2 regions of the Clostridium sp. JNZ X4-2 genome follow, and region 1 is predicted to be linked to the other one. Evidence: predicted binding sites of a transcription regulator. Region 1 holds the regulator's gene; the other holds the start of a gene.
What was found. The regulator LexA, encoded in region 1, represses DNA repair genes until DNA is damaged. The targets are predictions, from matches to a motif close to CNAACANNTGTTNG.
Positions count from the first base shown of each region.

Region 2: a site for LexA is predicted at 5,609-5,622, ahead of ACYUJ6_RS03250 (putative DNA modification/repair radical SAM protein). Genes of this name have one in related genera too.

Region 1 is NZ_CM142685.1:1,730,120-1,739,239, reverse strand. Features, by position in the region: gene mutL (DNA mismatch repair endonuclease MutL) at 1-1,241, shown strand, start outside; gene miaA (tRNA (adenosine(37)-N6)-dimethylallyltransferase MiaA) at 1,252-2,184, shown strand; gene hfq (RNA chaperone Hfq) at 2,319-2,567, shown strand; gene ACYUJ6_RS08400 (methionine gamma-lyase family protein) at 2,674-3,954, shown strand; gene lexA (transcriptional repressor LexA) at 4,076-4,684, opposite strand; gene ACYUJ6_RS08390 (hypothetical protein) at 4,789-5,196, shown strand; gene ACYUJ6_RS08385 (tyrosine recombinase XerC) at 5,261-6,247, opposite strand; gene ACYUJ6_RS08380 (acyl-CoA dehydratase activase-related protein) at 7,100-7,999, shown strand; gene ACYUJ6_RS08375 (2-hydroxyglutaryl-CoA dehydratase) at 7,996-9,093, shown strand; gene ACYUJ6_RS08370 (acyl-CoA dehydratase activase) at 9,074-9,120, shown strand, end outside.
Region 2 is NZ_CM142685.1:688,406-697,525, forward strand. Features, by position in the region: gene ACYUJ6_RS03220 (IS110 family RNA-guided transposase) at 1-1,082, opposite strand, end outside; gene ACYUJ6_RS03225 (4Fe-4S binding protein) at 1,399-2,235, shown strand; gene ACYUJ6_RS03230 (hypothetical protein) at 2,246-2,689, shown strand; gene ACYUJ6_RS03235 (hypothetical protein) at 3,005-3,313, opposite strand; gene ACYUJ6_RS03240 (DUF4179 domain-containing protein) at 3,501-4,811, opposite strand; gene ACYUJ6_RS03245 (sigma-70 family RNA polymerase sigma factor) at 4,817-5,374, opposite strand; gene ACYUJ6_RS03250 (putative DNA modification/repair radical SAM protein) at 5,657-6,943, shown strand; gene ACYUJ6_RS03255 (TIGR03915 family putative DNA repair protein) at 6,960-7,712, shown strand; gene ACYUJ6_RS03260 (cytidine deaminase) at 7,846-8,244, shown strand; gene deoC (deoxyribose-phosphate aldolase) at 8,256-8,903, shown strand; gene ACYUJ6_RS03270 (hypothetical protein) at 8,863-9,048, shown strand; gene deoB (phosphopentomutase) at 9,072-9,120, shown strand, end outside.

The sequences.
Region 1 (9,120 bases):
ATGTAATGGATGTTATACGATGCATATACGGCAAAAACATCTATGAGAATATAACACCCATAGAAAAACACAGTGATATAATTTCAATTTACGGATATATAGGGAATTCCGAGATAAGCCGGGGCAGCAGGAATCATCAAAGCTTATTTGTAAATAAAAGATACGTCAAAAATAAACCTATAACCACAGCTGTAGAAAAAGCTTTTAAGTCTTTCCTGACCATAAATAAATTTCCTTTTTTTATATTGTTCCTGGATATATTTCCTGAATTTATAGATGTAAATGTTCATCCTGCCAAATGGGAGGTAAAATTCAGTGATCCGCGAATGATTTTTAAATTTGTATTTGATACTGTTCATGAAGCTCTTAGAAACAGTTTAAAGGATTCCTTTACCATTGACACAAAAGAGGATGATTTAAAGGCTAATGTCACTGAAGTAAAACAAGTTCAAATTCCAGTTGATTTAAAATCCTTAAATAGTGAAAATTATTTAAAAGAAAATGATAAAGATGAAAGTAAATATAATTCTTTCCATGAAAATATCAATGAACTTCAGCAATATAAACCAAATTTATATAAAAAAGATGATCATTATATACAAAAAAATTCACCGGATAAAATAAATACAGAGATTCAAAAGGGAGAAAATATAACTGCTAAATTTCCACCTCTTAAAATAATCGGCCAATTTTACAATACTTATATAATTGCAGAGGATGGAAGTAATCTATATATGGTGGATCAACATGCTGCCCATGAAAAAATTCTCTTTGAAAAATATAAAAAAAGCATTCAAAAGGGGGAAATATTATCTCAAGTATTAGCCACTCCAGCAGTTATAGAACTTACACCTATTGATTATAATTACTATAGAGAAAATGATGATATATTTAAAAGAACAGGATTCAATATAGAATTATTTGGCGATACGGCCATAAGTATAAGGGAAGTACCTATGATACTTGGAAAACCGGATATTAAAAGTTTATTTACGGATATGCTTGACAATTTGAAAAATATGGGCTCTGGAGATACTTTTGAAGTAAAATATCTTTCCATAGCAACTCTCGCTTGTAAAGCTGCTATTAAAGCAAAGGATCATTTGTCACAAATGGAGATGAATCATTTACTTGAGGAATTAAGGTTTATAGAAGATCCTTTTACCTGCCCTCATGGAAGGCCTGTTATAATAAAATTCACTTTAAATGATCTGGAGAAAAAATTCAAGCGAATACAGTGAGGAGAAAAATATGCAAAATTTATTTATACTGGCAGGGCCTACTGCAGTGGGGAAAAGTGATATCTCCATTAAAATTGCTAAAGAATTACATGGTGAGATAATATCTGCAGACTCCATGCAAATATACAAATATATGAATATAGGTTCTGCTAAAATTACAAAAGAGGAAATGCAGGGAGTACCACATCATTTAATAGATATTATCCAACCAAATATAAGTTTTAATGCATCGAAATACAAAAAACTGGCTGTAAAAGCCATAGATGAAATATACAAGAAAAATAGGCTCCCAATGGTAGTAGGCGGTACAGGACTTTATATTAATTCACTTATTTTCAACTATAATTTTACAGATGCACAGGTAGATAGAAACTATAGGGAACATCTTCAAAAACTGGCCAGTGAAAAGGGGAAAGAATATGTACATTCTCTTTTAAAGGAAGTGGATATGTCTTCCTATGAAAAACTTTATCCCAATGATTTAAAGAGAGTTATCAGAGCTTTAGAAGTTTATAAACTTACGGGAAAAACCATAAGTGAATTTAATCACCAAAATAACTTGTATCAAATACCTTATAGAATATATTATTTTGTATTAACTATGGATCGTGCCAAGTTATACCAGAGAATAAACAATAGGGTAGATATAATGCTGGAAAAAGGGCTTATAAATGAAGTTGACAAATTGAAATCAATGGGTTATACCAGTAATATGCAATCCATGAAGGGTATAGGATATAAGGAGATACTGAGTTATTTAGAAAATAAGATATCTTTGGATGAAGCCATATATTTAGTGAAAAAGGGAAGCAGAAATTATGCCAAAAGGCAATTGACCTGGTTTAGAAAAGACAAAAGAGTCATATGGATAAATGAGGACAATTTCAATTGTTATGAAGAAATAGCTCATCATATAATAAATGTATTTAAAACTGCACAATAGTTTTAAATTTAATATATCAATATGTTTTTATTAAAGCCAGATTTAATATCATTAAATTCTTTTTTCTGCTATATACTAAAGGATTTTTGTGATATTTATATAATTATATAATAAAATTACGGAGGGTGAGAACTATGAGTAAACCAGCTAATAATTTACAGGATATTTTTTTAAACGGTGCAAGAAAAAACAAAATTTCAGTTACCATATATCTGACCAATGGATTTCAAATTAGAGGAACAGTAAAGGGATTTGATAATTTTACAGTTATATTAGATTGTGCTGGCAAACAGATGATGGTATATAAACATGCAATTTCCACTATTACACCCATAAAATCAATCTTATTTAATACACCAATTGAAACAGATGATAAAGAATAACTAAAAAACATCAAGGCATATGGTTATTATAAACTATAGAGAGGAATAGGTACTGCCTATTCCCTTTCTATGTGTTATTTTAACCATATTTAAGGAGGTAAAAATATTGCTGGAAATAACTAAAGAAAAACTTAAAAGCAGATATAAAATAGATAAAAAAATAATAGACTTATACGAAAAGACCCTGAATGATGTGAAAGATCAATTTGAATATTATGATGAAATAAGGGAATATAACCAGATAAAAGTTTTAGATGCCCTTCAGCAGGAAAAAATAAGCGAATCTCATTTTACCAATTCTTCCGGATATGGATATGGTGATATAGGAAGAGATTCTCTGGATAGGGTATATGCCAGAATATTCAATTCGGAAAGTGCACTTGTAAGGCCTCATTTTGTAAATGGTACCCACGCCCTTTGTTGTGCAATTTTTGGCAACTTACGTCCTGGAGATACAATGCTTTCCGTATGTGGTACTCCCTATGATACCCTGCACAGTCTAATAGGAATAGACACGGATAAAAAACTGGGTTCTCTCAAGGAATATGGTATAAATTATGAGCAGGTAAATTTAACTGAAGATAATAAAATAGACTTTAAGAACATAGAGGAGCACCTGAAAAAAAACAGCAAGATAAAATTGGTTCATATACAGAGATCCACCGGATACGGCTGGAGAAAATCTCTTTTAATATCTGAAATCAAAAGTATAATTGATTTTGTAAAACAGATAAACCCAAATGTAATATGTTTTGTAGATAATTGTTACGGAGAATTTATAGATACATTGGAGCCTACAGATGTAGGTGCGGATTTGGCAGCAGGTTCGCTTATAAAAAACATAGGCGGCGGCATAGCTCCTACAGGAGGATATATAGTAGGCAAAAAAGATTACGTCACCCAGGCTTCCTACAGACTCACTGTTCCTGGAATAGGAGGGGAATGCGGCTCCACTTTCGGAGTCATGAGACTTTTATACCAAGGACTATTTTTAGCCCCTCACATTTCTGTAGAGGCAGTAAAAGGCGCTATTTTTTGTGCCAGAATCATGGAACTGGCAGGATTTGAGGTTCTCCCCAAATATAATGATAAAAGAAGTGATATAATACAGGCAATTAAATTCAATGATAAATCAAAATTGATAAATTTCTGCAGTTCCATCCAAAGAGGATCACCTATAGATTCATTTGCCCAGTGTGAGCCCTGGGATATGCCGGGATATTCAGATCAAGTTATAATGGCTGCCGGTGCTTTTGTACAAGGATCTTCCATAGAGTTATCCGCAGATGCCCCTATAAGAGAACCTTATATCGGATATCTTCAAGGAGGACTCACTTTCGATCATGCCAAAGTGGGCATACTAATAGCTTTATCCAGTATATTGTAATTCATACTAAAATTAAAGAATAAAGAACAAAGTTCAAATAACTAACAATTAATGAGGATTTTCGGCTTTTGCTGAAAATCCACCTAATCTGTGCTTTGATATTTGGACTTTGAACTTTTATTTAATATTTTCTATATACACCTACTAATCTGCCTATAATCTTACAGTCATCCACTATAATAGGGGGCATATTCTTGTTTTCCGGCTGCAGCCTTATATTATTTTCTTGTTTGAAAAATCTTTTTAAAGTAGCTTCATTTCCGATTAAAGCTGCAACTATGTCTCCATTTTCAGCAAAATTGGTCTGCTCCAGTATGGAAAAATCTCCGTCCAATATGCCTGCATCTATCATGCTTTCTCCCTTTACTCTCAATATAAATAATTTTCTATCATTTTTAATGAAATCCACGGGTATAGGGAAAAAATCCTCCACATTTTCAGCTGCCAAAATAGGCATGCCTGCAGCTATATCACCTATGATGGGAATGTCAATCATCTCTTTTTGCGGGGTTGATTTTTCTATGATTTCTATAGTTCTGGATTTAATGCCGTCCCTTTTTATAAGCCCTCGTTTTTCCAGTTTCTCCAGATGATTGTGAACAGTAGAAGTAGACCTCAATCCAACAGCCGCACATATTTCTCTAACGGATGGCGGATAACCCTTTTTTTTAATTTGAGACTTTATAAACTCATATATCTGAAGTTGTCTATTGTTACCGTAATCTCTCATAAAAAACACTCCTATAATTTATTTATTTGAATTATATCATAAAAGTTGACAAATATCAAACTTATGTTCTATACTATTTATTATATAATAAGAAGGAGAATATTATGAAAAATAATTATTGTATATTTGACAAAAACAAAGTGTGTGATGACTGCGGCCAGTGTGACTTATGTGACTTAAATCCGGGTAAAAAATGCGACAATTGCGGTAAATGTCTGGAAATGGAAGGTTATGATATGAAGGCTGTAAAAGTTGATGATATTATAGATGATGAAAATGAAGCCAGGAAATATGAAGAAGAAAGCCAATATGATTCAATTGATTCTCATTATCATATTATCAAAGAAGATGACAATGAGAATAGTGAAGAAGGAAATGATGATGACCCTGTTGAATTTATAAATGATATAGATGGTTTGAAAGAAATCTTGGAGAATGAAAATAATTTTAAAAAAATGGCATATGAAGAATATCCCGGTCTTATAAGGATTCAGAAAAAAGACCAAAAATAAATATAATATCAAATCAAAGGCTGGAGAAAAAATCCCAGCCTTTGATTTTTTCATTGAAATGCCATTATTCCTCTTCTTCACTTAAAGGGTTTGACTTTACTGCTTCTCTAAGTTTTTCATCATCCACATGGGTATAGATTTGAGTAGTAGATACATTTTCATGGCCAAGTATTTTTTGAAGACTTCTAATATCTACATTTCCATATTTATACATAAGAGTAGCTGCAGTATGCCTGAGCTTATGAGGCGTATATTTTTCACTGTCCAGCCCGGCATTTTTCAAATACTTTTTCAGCATCAATTCCACAGTTCTTTTATTTATTCTAGTGTAATTTCTGCTTATGAAAAGGGCATCCTTATCCTTTATCTTATTATAATGACTGTTTCTTTCATCCATGTAATTTCTCAGAGCCTTAATGCAGGCTCTGTTTAAATATATAGTTCGCTCTTTATTGCCTTTTCCAACTACAGTTAATGTATCATCTTTAATATTTGATATATTTATACTGCACAATTCAGAAAGCCTCATACCACAGTTTAAAAAAAAGGTTATAATGCAGTAATCTCTTTCTTTGAATTTTCCATCTACAGCTTTTAACAAGACCTTGCTTTCCGCCAGACTCAAATAAATAGGATTTCTCTTGCTTATTTTAGGTGATTCCAATTCCATGGCCGGATTTTCATTTATTATTTTAGCTTTATTATTGAGGTATTTAAAAAAAGACTTTAACGAAGCCACTTTTCTGGCTCTGGTATAGCTTCCGTTATTTCTATAATTTTCAGCAAAGGATATAAAAGCAAACAGATCACTTAAATTTATTTGTTTTATAAAATTTTCATCTATATCACTTATGTTTATTTTTTTGAATTCATAGTTTTCTTCAATTAATCCCTTATAAAGTTTTAAAAATCTAAAAAACATGGTCAAATCCACCTTGTAGCCACTTAAAGTATTTTTTGATTTTCCCCTGATGGTTCCAAGGTAATTTAAAAAATCGTTTAAGCACTTTGGCAGTGCCGGGTTATAGATATGTTTTAAATTATACTTCATAATAATAACTCCCCTTTCAAAAAATATACTTAACTTCGCTAAATAATCATTTAGCGAAGTTAAGTATTCTATATGGATACCGCAAAATCCTTCTTTTTATATATAATCATTAATTTTTCATAATAAATTTTAGAACAAATTTTCTACATAATATACGCTAAAGTTTATTACATGTATATATTGAACTAATTTGTAAAAATATGTCCTGCAAATTTCATTTTGATTTCAGTTGATAACATTATCATCTGTGTTGCAGAACTATCAAAAATCAAAAATAAATTTTTGATTTTGATATAATTCATATTGTATTTAAATACAGTTATTAACATATTGTGGAAATAAGGTGGATATTTATAAAATTAAAATATTTCCACAATATGGTGATAACTCTGTGAATTCATTTTTCTCACTTATTCTCCATTTTTCTTATGAAAAAATTATAAATTCCCATTATATAAAATCAGGTTACAATCAGCTTATTTTAAATTTTAAAATTCACACTACATTTATAAATGTAGGTTCCAGAACAAATCCTGCATTTTCAATTTAAAAAGAATGGATTTATTTGTAGAATAAGAAAATAAAAAATATATTGATGTATAAAAACTAGGATTATATTTTTTTAAAACTATTTTTTCTAATAGAATTAAAAAAATATGTTTACATTTCTTTATTTACATAATAATTATTATATAAATAAAGAAAAAAATAATTTCTAAAATTGTATAAATTCTAGAAATTAAGATAAAATATACAGGTGTATATAGTTTACGTTTTCTAATAATTTAAAAAGACTGGAGGTTTGCTGCCCTACCATAATTTTTACTATGTATTATGAGCAGCTGTTTATATATGAAAATAGGTATTCCCAAAGGATTGTTGTACTGTAAATACCACCCTTTTGTTGAAACTTTCTTTGAAGAACTGGGTGCGGAAATAGTAACTTCACCTGATACGAATAAATACATACTGGATGCAGGAGTAAAGAACTGTGTAGATGAAGCCTGCCTTCCTATAAAAGTATTCCACGGACATATAACTGCTATAAAAGATAAATGCGACGTAATACTTATTCCCAGGATAATGCAGCTGGAGAAAAGAGAGTTTATTTGTCCTAAATTTTGCGGCCTTCCGGAAATGGTATTAAATGATATTCCAGATATGCCTCCTGCACTGACTTATCCAATATATGCCTTTTCTAAAAAGAAATTCAGAAGCTGGGTATTAAATGCAGGCTTAATATGTACCAAGAATATTTTTAAAATCAGAAAAGCTTATAAAAAGGCTTTAGGAGCACAATATAATTACAAAGCACCTTCGGATAATTCAAATTTTCCATTAAAAGTAGCCTTGGCGGGTCATCCGTACAACTTAAATGACAGTTTTACAAATATGAATATAGTAAAAAAACTAAATGAACTTGGAATTGGCATACTCACTGAAGAAAATATAGATGAGAATATAATAGATGCAGAAGCTGCAGAACTGTTTAAAAAACCATTTTGGACTTTTGCTAAAAATTCTTACGGCTTTTCGACTTATCTATCCAAAAACAAGAAGGTGGATGGAATAATTTATATATCCTCCTTTGCCTGTGGTATAGACTCTGTAGTAATAGAACTTATAAAAAACAAATTGAACAATTTTCCTCTTCTCATATTAAAAATAGATGAACAAACCGGGGAAGCAGGCTTCAATACTAGAATTGAAGCTTTTCACGATATGCTGGAAAGGAAGTGTCTCAACTCATGAAAATAACTTTTCCCCATCTTGGAAATACTTTTCTTGCTGCAAAAGCCATATTTGATGGACTTGGAATTGATTATGTAATTCCACCTTCAAGCAATAAGGATGCATTGGAAATAGGTTCACAATATTCTCCTGAAGAAATGTGTCTCCCCTTTAAAATAATGATAGGAAACTATATCCAAAGCATAAAAAATGGTGCAGATACAATCTTAATAGTTGGGAGCTGTGGTCCCTGCAGGTTTGGTGAATATTGTGAACTTCAGATGAATCTTTTAAAAAAATTGGGATACAACTTGAATTTTATAGTGCTGGATTATCCAAAGGATATAGGTTTAAAAGAACTTTTTAGAAGAATAAATATCATAGCTTCAGGGAGTAAGAAAAATACTGTGGAAAAATTAAAAATAGCCGCTTCTGGCCTTAAAGTAATAAACCTGATGGATGATATTGAAAAAAAAGCTAAAATTCTCTCCGGTTATGAACTGCAAAAAGGTCAATGCAGAGATATTTTAAATAGGTGCAGAAAAAGAGCCCTTGAAACCACCTCGCCGGAAGAGATGATATGTGCATTAAAAAGTCACATGAAAAAATTAGATGAAGTTCCTATTCTCAAGCATAAAAAACCTCTAAGGATTGCCATAATAGGTGAAATATATACTATAATAGAGCCTTTCTCAAATTTATTTATAGAAGAGAAACTCATGAATTATGGCGTATCCACAGTTAGATATATAACTCCTAGCTGGTGGGTTAAAGATATGGCTCTGTCACCATTTAAATTAAATTCTATCAATATAAGGAGAGCTTCCAAAAAATATCTTCCCTTTTATGTAGGCGGTCATGCCAGAGAATGTATAGGAGAGGCTGTTCTGGCAAGTGAAAAGGGATTTGATGGTGCAATTCAGATTTTTCCCGTAGGATGCATGCCGGAAATCGTATCAAAATCCATACTTCCCACTATAGCAAAAGACAAAAACTTTCCTATACTTACCCTGATAGTAGATGAAATGACCGGTGAAGCAGGATATATAACCAGAATAGAAGCTTTCCTAGATTTACTTGAAAGGAGAAAAAACAATGTATTATATGGGAGTTGATGTAGGTTCCGTCAGTACAGATATTGT
Region 2 (9,120 bases), 1.0 Mb from region 1:
CTTGCTATTGCAATGATTGACTTCTTATGACCGCGACGTTTCTTTATGCGGAGATAGCGATTGCGGATTTCAGGATGCTTTTCACTTTTTACCACAGAATTAGCACATTGTACTAAAAGTGGTTTGATATAGCATCCGGCTTTGGAAACCCGGACAGATTTTTTCTTCCCTGCACTTTCATTGTTGGTAGGTGTAAGACCCGCCCATGAACATAAGTGTTTCGCCGAAGGAAAAGCCTCCATATTTACTCCAATCTCTGAAATAACAGTGATTGCAGAGAAAGGATTCTTAAATGATGGAGCGGTTAGAATTAGGTCGAGTTCTTGCTGATAGGGACTGGCGAGCGCAAGAATCAGTTTTTCTAACTCTGCTTTCCGGGATTCCAAATTTTCCAAATGACTTTTGATAATTTTTAATTTACCAGCCTGTTGGGGTGTAATATAACCATCAACGGCGAGCTCTAATTCTGGAATTTTATTTTTCATAGAGCCATGAATTAAAGGTTCAATGTCAAAAGAAGTATTTGAAGGATTTTCAAGGATCTTATCTAAAATTCTTATAGAACTTTTACCAAAAGTGTCTGAAACAACATTTCCTAATTGAATATTAGAAACTGTAAGGCAATTTTGGAGACGGTTCTTTTCACTTGACATAAAGCAGGTTAGTTTGTAACGATAGCGCATAAGGTCACGCAGCTGACGGATATCAGCAGGGGGCATAAAGCTACCGGCAACAAGATCATGCTTAAACAGGTCAGCAATCCATTTCGCATCTTTCTTGTCAGTTTTTTTACCACGAATAGCCTTAACGTATTTAGGATGTGCGAGTACAATAGAACAGCCTTTTTCCAAGACGTTGTACACGGGAATCCAGTATTTACCTGTAGATTCCATACATACATCCTTACAATTATTATCAAGCAGCCATTGTAACAGCTCTTTCAAACCACTCGTGTAGGTAGAAAAGCGATGGCTCCTGTAGGTAGTAATACCTTGCTTGTTAGTGGAAGCAATACATGCAACCACAAAAGTTTTGTGGACATCAATTCCACAACAGATTTTATACACGATTTTTAAAGCCATAGGGACTCCTCTCTGAACTAAGAAGTTCTAAAAAATTATAGGGAAAAGTGCATTGACTGACAGCCTGGCATTTAAACGAGATTGTTTAAACAAAGATAAGGTTACGTACTCAAAGGTACACTTATTTGTGCTTGAAGAGGCCGTCTACACATATATAAATACGGTTATCTGACAAGTCAGACAGCCCACTCACCCCCCCGTGATTTGTAGTATACCAAAATCCCTATGGTTTAATAATAAAACAAAAACTCGCTTGAAGCCAAGTATTTTCATTACGTTTTGTGCCTTGAGCGAAGCGAAAGGAATGAGTATATAAATGAATAGACAAGATTTAATAAAAAATGCTGGAGATTTTGTGGAGAATTCCGAAGACAATTATATAACAGAGGAAACAGCTATTTCAGAAAATATTATAGGAATGAAGATTTTTGAAAAACCAATTTTAGCATTTGGAAATGCAGATGACAAGTATTTTTCATTATTGAAACAACCATCAGCTATTGGAAAGCATTTTTTGTCTCCAAAAGAATGGCTTTCATCATGCAGAACTGTTATATCATTTTTTTTGCCCTTTAGTAAAGCTGTTAGGCAGGGAAATGGGGAGAATATGTCATGGCCTTCCGCAGGATGGCTGCATGGGCGTATTGAAGGTCAGAAGTTAGTGAATAAACTTTGTATGCATTTAAAGTCACAACTGGTGAATGAAGGATACAATAGTGTTGTACCTTCTTTAGATAAAAGATTCTGGGCGGTAACATCTGGCAGTAACTCTCACCCGGGACTATCATTTACAAGTAATTGGTCTGAAAGACATGCAGCTTTTGTATGTGGAATGGGTACGTTTGGACTTTCTAAGGGACTTATAACACAAAAGGGTATGGCCGGAAGATTTGGAAGTATTCTCACAGAATTATATTTGCCAGCTGATATTAGAGAATACAAAGATATATATGAATACTGCTTAATGTGCGGTAAATGTATAAAAAATTGTCCAGTTAATGCAATATCCATAAAAAACGGGAAAAACCATAATATATGTTCTGAATTCTTGAATGAGACAGCTGAAAAATACAGACCTAGATATGGTTGTGGGAAATGTCAGATAAATGTACCCTGTGAACATAGAATACCTGATAAGTTAAAAATTCTATAGGAGGATTCATGTGAATATAAACTTTAAATTTAGTAAATTTATTTGTGCAATAATTACATTAATTGCAACACCAATTCATGAACTTGGACATTTGGTAGGATACCAGCTAAGTGGAATACCTGCAAAATTTAATTTTATTTATACAGAATCCATAAATGGTTCAGAAAGTTTATTGGGATGCCTTGGAGGGCCTGTAATTAGTTTATTATTAGCATTAGCTGGGTGCATTATAATTTACATTTTTAAAAATAAAAGAAATGCATATGTTTGGATGTACTTTACTATAACAATGTGTTTCACAAGATTGTTACCTTATTTACTATTAATATTTATTAACAACAAGGAAACGTTTGCTATTAATGATGAAGGTCTTGTTGCAAAGTTTTTAAATGTTCCTGTATGGGGGGTATATGTTTTTTTATTACTGTATTTATTTGTATACTGTTGTTCTTAAAATCAATACATAGGGATTATTTTTTTAAATGCTTTAAATATGCTTTTATATTTTATTTCTTAATAATGATAACATTTCAGATCAAGATTTATTAGAATTAAACTTGAATTTATTTGATGGTATCAGTTTCAGCAATGAAAGTTAATAAGTACAATAGCGGTTGCTTTGTGTTATACGTTACAAAATGGTTGCAGCACATTTCTTTTACAGGTGCATCAATAATATGTTTCTTAATATAAGCTGCAGGGGCCAGGGAAAATGGCAGAGAAATTGTAATAAATCATCTAAAAAATAGAGCCTGGCCTTTGCTTATAATTAAGCTGTAATACCTTTCAGCCCAAACTTAGGTTTCATAAAAGGTATTTTTGTTTTTTGATAAACATTTATATCTCCAGTAACTTTTAAATTCTTTAAGACAAACAATTTGACACCCTGGTATTCGTAAACATCATATAGTTCTTTGTCTGACACTTCCGTTTCAAATAAAACCTTGATTTTAAGAGTTTTGACATTGTTATGGATATTTCCACAGTCACAATCTATTGACGTATTTTTAACACATGCTACAAAACATAAATTTTTGCCTTGAACATAATTCAAAGATTTGTTGTCAATTTTTATCATGATTTATTATCACCCACTTAAATAGTTAATAACTTATTATTTATTTAACAAGCTGAACACTAAAATAGTTATTTCCTATTATATAATACACAATTAATATGTAGATTTTATGAAGATACTTGAGTTTTAGTCTCCAGCTTGTTTCTTTTCTCGGGGATCAAAATGCTATTGAGAGAAGACATTGCTTCTATTTTAATTCAACAGTAAATTTTAATTTATCATTTATTTTATAAAAATCATCTAAAGGGGCAGTACCTATTTTATATTTTTTATTCTCGGAAAGTCCTTTGAAATACATTTCGAAATCATGTTGATTGGAGATGCTTTTCTGAGTGCCAAATCTATTTTCAGGTTCTATGAATTTTCCGTTTTCATCAAATAGTAATAGTCCACCAGCTTGAGTTACAGGAATTTTTCCATGGACAGTGTAAGAAATTTTAAGTGTATCCTTGTCCCATGTCATATTAGTAACTACCAGTTTTCCTAAGCTTCCCTGGGATAATTCAAGTGGCAGCTTGGATATATCATATGTTATTGGATTCATCTTGTAGTTATCATTGTGTTGAAAGGGTATAAATGTTAAATATTTTGTATTACTGTTTATTAAGTTGTTAAAATGTATTTCTCCATCAGTGCTGCTAGAGGAAGCTCCTCTGGCTTTTATTTCATTTCCCTTATCATCTAATAGGAAGTATTGGTATTTTTCAATGGAACCATTGATTTGTATAGATGTGGATATGGGAGAGGTACTTATTTTTTTAATAAATATTTTGTCCTTTCCAAGACTTATGCTTTTGTTTATATTATAAATTTTAGTTTCTTTCTGAATATCCTTTTTGTTAACCTTAAGATTAAACTTCCAGTTGCCTTCTAATTTATCTATAGATTTAACATCCATACTTAAATAAAATATGTTTTTAATATTTTCTCTCATTGTATTTATTTCTAAAACACCATCATATCTTTTGTCATTAATAAACCTGCCTTGTCCTCCATCGCTTCCAATTTTTTTACCATTGATATCAAATTCCATAAAACTCATGATAGAAGTTGTATTTTGATTTTTTAGTACTTCTTCAAATTTTTTATCACTAATAATGGAATATGAAATCCATATTTCATTATTATCACTTACTATTTGATTGATTACAAATTTAATACCTCTGTCATAAGAAGATAAGTTAATGTTGCTGGCATACTTTTCATAATCGGCATAATCCCCCCTGAATACTTCTATGGTTTGGATTATTGAGTTGTGTATATTGGATGCAAATGTTGGCTTTGCTATACTGAAAGAAACTAAACTTATTAATAAAATTGCTGCTGCAATATATTTGCTTTTTATTTTACGTATGTTTAATTTTTTATTAATATTATTTCTAATTCGTTTGGAAGTGGTTTTATCTAATTTAAAATTCCCGATATTATAATCTTCTACTTCTGCATAGTTTAAAAGGCTATAGATAATGTCATTGTCATATTTATTTGTTTTACTCAATTTAATTACCTCCCTACGATTTTTTGCCATTTATTTTTTAGTGCTTTTCTACCTCTGGATAATCTATTGTCAATAGAACTTCTAGGCATATCTAGATGTTTGGCAATATCAACTATATTTTCATTTAAGATATAACGTTTAATAAATATATCTCTATCCATTTCATTCATATTCATTATGATTTTATAAAAAGCAGTCATTTCATCATCTCGAATTATCTTATCCTCTATGCTGCATTCTCTTGTATTTATGTCTTTTCCTAATTCTATGGTTTGTTCATATTTACTAAATTTTCTTAAATAATCAATGGCCTTATATTTAGATACTGCTATGAGCCATCTATTAAATGATGTAATATTAGAATCATATTTGGATATATTTTTCCAGATTCCTATAAAAATGTCACTTACACATTCTTCCACATCTTCTCTGGCAGCAGTACCGCTTAAAGTATCAAGTACAATCTTATAAACTAAATTTAAATATTTAGAATAAATATAATTTAACGCCTCCTGATTTTTACATTTTAATTCATCAATAAAATTATTTTCATCTACCTTCACTTTATCTACCTCCTAAAAAGCCTTTCGTTAAATAAATACGAATATTAAATATATTTCTATCATAAAATAAATATATTTCCAGCTAAGGGGTACAGTCTCCCTTGCTTGGCCGATACTGTAAGAATTAGTTTTTACTAAGCAGCGAATAGGTGTGTTTTATGGAATTATTTTTAGTAATCGGCTTTTAACTTAAAAATACCTCAAATTTTGGCACATATGCCATTTTACTTTACTAGAACGTATGTTCTATAATGATATAAAGTACAGTAAGGGGATGGTTTTATGGATGTATTTGATAAACTTAAAATTCTCACTGATGCGGCAAAATATGATGTGGCATGTACCTCAAGCGGGGTGAACAGAAAGGCTGGGCCTGGCGGCATTGGAAGCTCTGAAGCTTGTGGCATATGCCATAGTTTTTCAGCAGACGGAAGATGTATTTCCCTATTAAAGGTTTTAATGACAAATGTCTGTGATTATGATTGTAAATACTGTGTAAACAGGCATTCAAACGATGTGCAGAGAGCTTCTTTTACACCCCGTGAGCTGGCGGAACTGACCATGAATTTTTATAGGCGCAATTATATTGAAGGCCTTTTTTTAAGCTCTGGTGTGATGAAAAGTCCAGATTACACCTGTGAACAGATGATTGAGGTACTGCAAATTTTAAGGCAGGAATATAAATTTTCAGGATATATTCATGCAAAGGCCATTCCTGGAGCAGACAGTATGCTTATTGATCACCTCGGCATGCTGGCAGACAGAATGAGTGTGAACATCGAACTGCCTTCACAGAACAGTCTGAGGCTTCTGGCACCGGATAAGTCAAAACATTCTATTTTAAAACCCATGGCATATATCAAACACCGTATACAGGAAAATTCCACGGATCTGGTGAAATACAGAAGTACACCTAAATTTGTGCCTGCAGGTCAAAGTACCCAGATGATTGTGGGGGCAACGGGAGACACGGATTTTCAGATTTTGAATTTGACTGAAGGTCTTTACAGAAATTACAGGCTGAAAAGAGTTTTCTTTTCTGCTTATGTCCCGGTTTCCCGAAACTCCCTGCTGCCCCAGGTAAATAGGGAGCCTTTACTTTTAAGGGAACATCGGCTTTACCAGGCAGACTGGCTTATGAGGTATTATGGGTTTAAGGCAGGAGAAATTCTGGATGTGAACCACCAGAGATTTAATCCCTATATAGATCCAAAATGTAATTGGGCATTGAACCACAGGGAATTCTTTCCCATAGATGTGAACTGTGCGTCTTATGGGGATTTATTGAGGGTGCCTGGTATTGGTGTGAGAAGTGCAAAGAGAATTGTAATTGCCCGCCGTAATTTATCATTGAATTTTCACAGCCTTAAAAAGCTGGGTGTTGTGCTTAAGAGAGCCCAGTATTTTGTAGTCTGCAGCGGTAAGGCGGCTGAAAACCTGAATATAAGCAGGGATGCCGTACTCAGAGCTCTCATGTCCAAGGTGGCTGCAGACAGATATTATAGGAATTTTGATTCCAGGTATGACTATGAACAGTTGTCCTTTCTTGATAAGTTGGTATTTGCATAGAAAAGAGGAGGTATAAATGTCCGTAAAATCAGATATTATTTATAAATATGATGGAAGCTTTGAGGGGCTCATGTGCTGTGTCTTTGAAAGTTATTACAAAGGGGAAATTCCCGGGGACATTATTTCACCTCTTCAGCTTCAAACCACCTTTTTTCCCACAAGGGAAATTGAGACGGATTTGCGGAAATCCAGCAGGGTGATCGAATCCATACCTAAAAAGATTGATGTTTCAGCACTGGATTTTATAAAATATGCTTTTTTGACCTGTATGCCCCAAAAAGAGATGTATATATTTTTGTTTCTGAGGAAGGGATACTATTATGGATCACCTGTTATGGAGATGCTGGCGGATGATATAGTAAGCAGGCTTTTTAAAGCTGTAAAATACTTAAAAAGAGAAAGTCACCTTATAAAGGGTTTTCTTAGGTTTTCTGTTTTCAAAGAGAGTCTTGTAGCGCAAATCCAGCCTAAAAATTATGTGCTCCCTCTTATTATGAAACATTTTTGTGAGAGATATCCCGGGGAATATTTTTTCATCTACGATAAAACTCATTATATGGCACTTGTGTATAATACTCATAAACCTGCTATTATACCTGTTGATGATTTACAAATGCCGCAGCCTGATGAAAAGGAGAAGTATTATAGGAAATTATGGACACTTTTTTATAATACTGTGGAAATTAAGCAGAGGAGAAATCTTAAATGCCGTATGTCCAATATGCCCAAACGTTACTGGAAGTATATGACGGAGTTTAGTTCTCAATGAATAATTATTGGGTTCTACAGATGTGTAATTATAGTATGAGATTTTAATATTGGTATAAATGTAATGGCTTCATTTGTTTTATAGATGTACAATTCATAGTATAATGAATTCATATGAATTAGGAGGCGGTGAGATGGATTATAGAATGCTTATTTCAAAAGCTTTTCAGGGAAGAAAAAATGCCTATGCCCCTTATTCCGGATTCAAGGTGGGAGCAGCAGTTCTAACTGAAAATGGAAAAGTATATCCGGGATGTAATATAGAAAATGCTTCATATGGTGCAACCAATTGTGCAGAAAGAACTGCCATATTCAAAGCAGTGTCGGAAGGAGGCAGTAGCATAAGAGCCATTGCCATAGTGGGAGCGGAAAATGACTACACTTATCCCTGCGGCATCTGCAGGCAGGTGATATCAGAATTTGCATCAGAAGATACAGAAATAATCCTGGCCAAAAATGAAAATGAATATATAGTTAAAACCTTAGATGAAATTTTGCCGGGAGCTTTTACTAAAAAAGATTTGAAAAAATAGGGGGATTTGTAATGGATATTGCTAAAATTATTGATCATACTGCTTTAAAGCCGGACACAACAAGGAAACAGATACTTCAGTTAATAGAGGAAGCAAAAAAGTATAAATTTGCATCTGTCTGCATAAATCCCGCATGGGTTAAGCTGGCAGGTGAAAAATTGAAGTACAGCGGAGTTAATGTGTGTACTGTTATAGGATTTCCATTGGGAGCCAATACAACTGGGACAAAGATATTTGAAGCAGCAGATGCAGTTAAAAATGGAGCTTCAGAAGTGGATATGGTTATAAATATAGGTGAACTGAAAGACAAGAATGATGCTTATGTAGAACAGGATATTAGAGCTGTAGTTGAAGCGGTAAAGGGAAAAGCACTGGTAAAGGTAATTATTGAAACCTGTCTTTTAACTAAGGAGGAAAAAGTAAGGGCCTGTAAAGCAGCACAAAGAGCCGGAGCGGATTTTGTAAAGACCTCTACTGGTTTTTCAAAGGCCGGAGCTCTGGAGGAAGATGTCCAATTGATGCGCAAGACAGTGGGCAGTGACATGGGGGTTAAGGCTGCCGGTGGTATTCATACTGAAGAAGAAGTCCTGAAAATGGTTGAAGCCGGAGCGGATCGTATTGGAACAAGTTCTGGAACTTCCATTATGTCTGGAATTTGAAGAGATCACAGAAAAGGTGACATGGGAACTGTATTTTTCCAGAGCTGTTTTGGGGAAATTACAGCATATAGAGGAAGAAAGGGCAAAATATCATCATAGTATTGGCAATATGATTTCAGCGGATATTATCAGGTTAATTGTATAATACTTATGAAGGAAGGTATTCAGATGAGAGCATTTAAAAGAATACATATAGTAGTAATGGATTCCGTGGGCA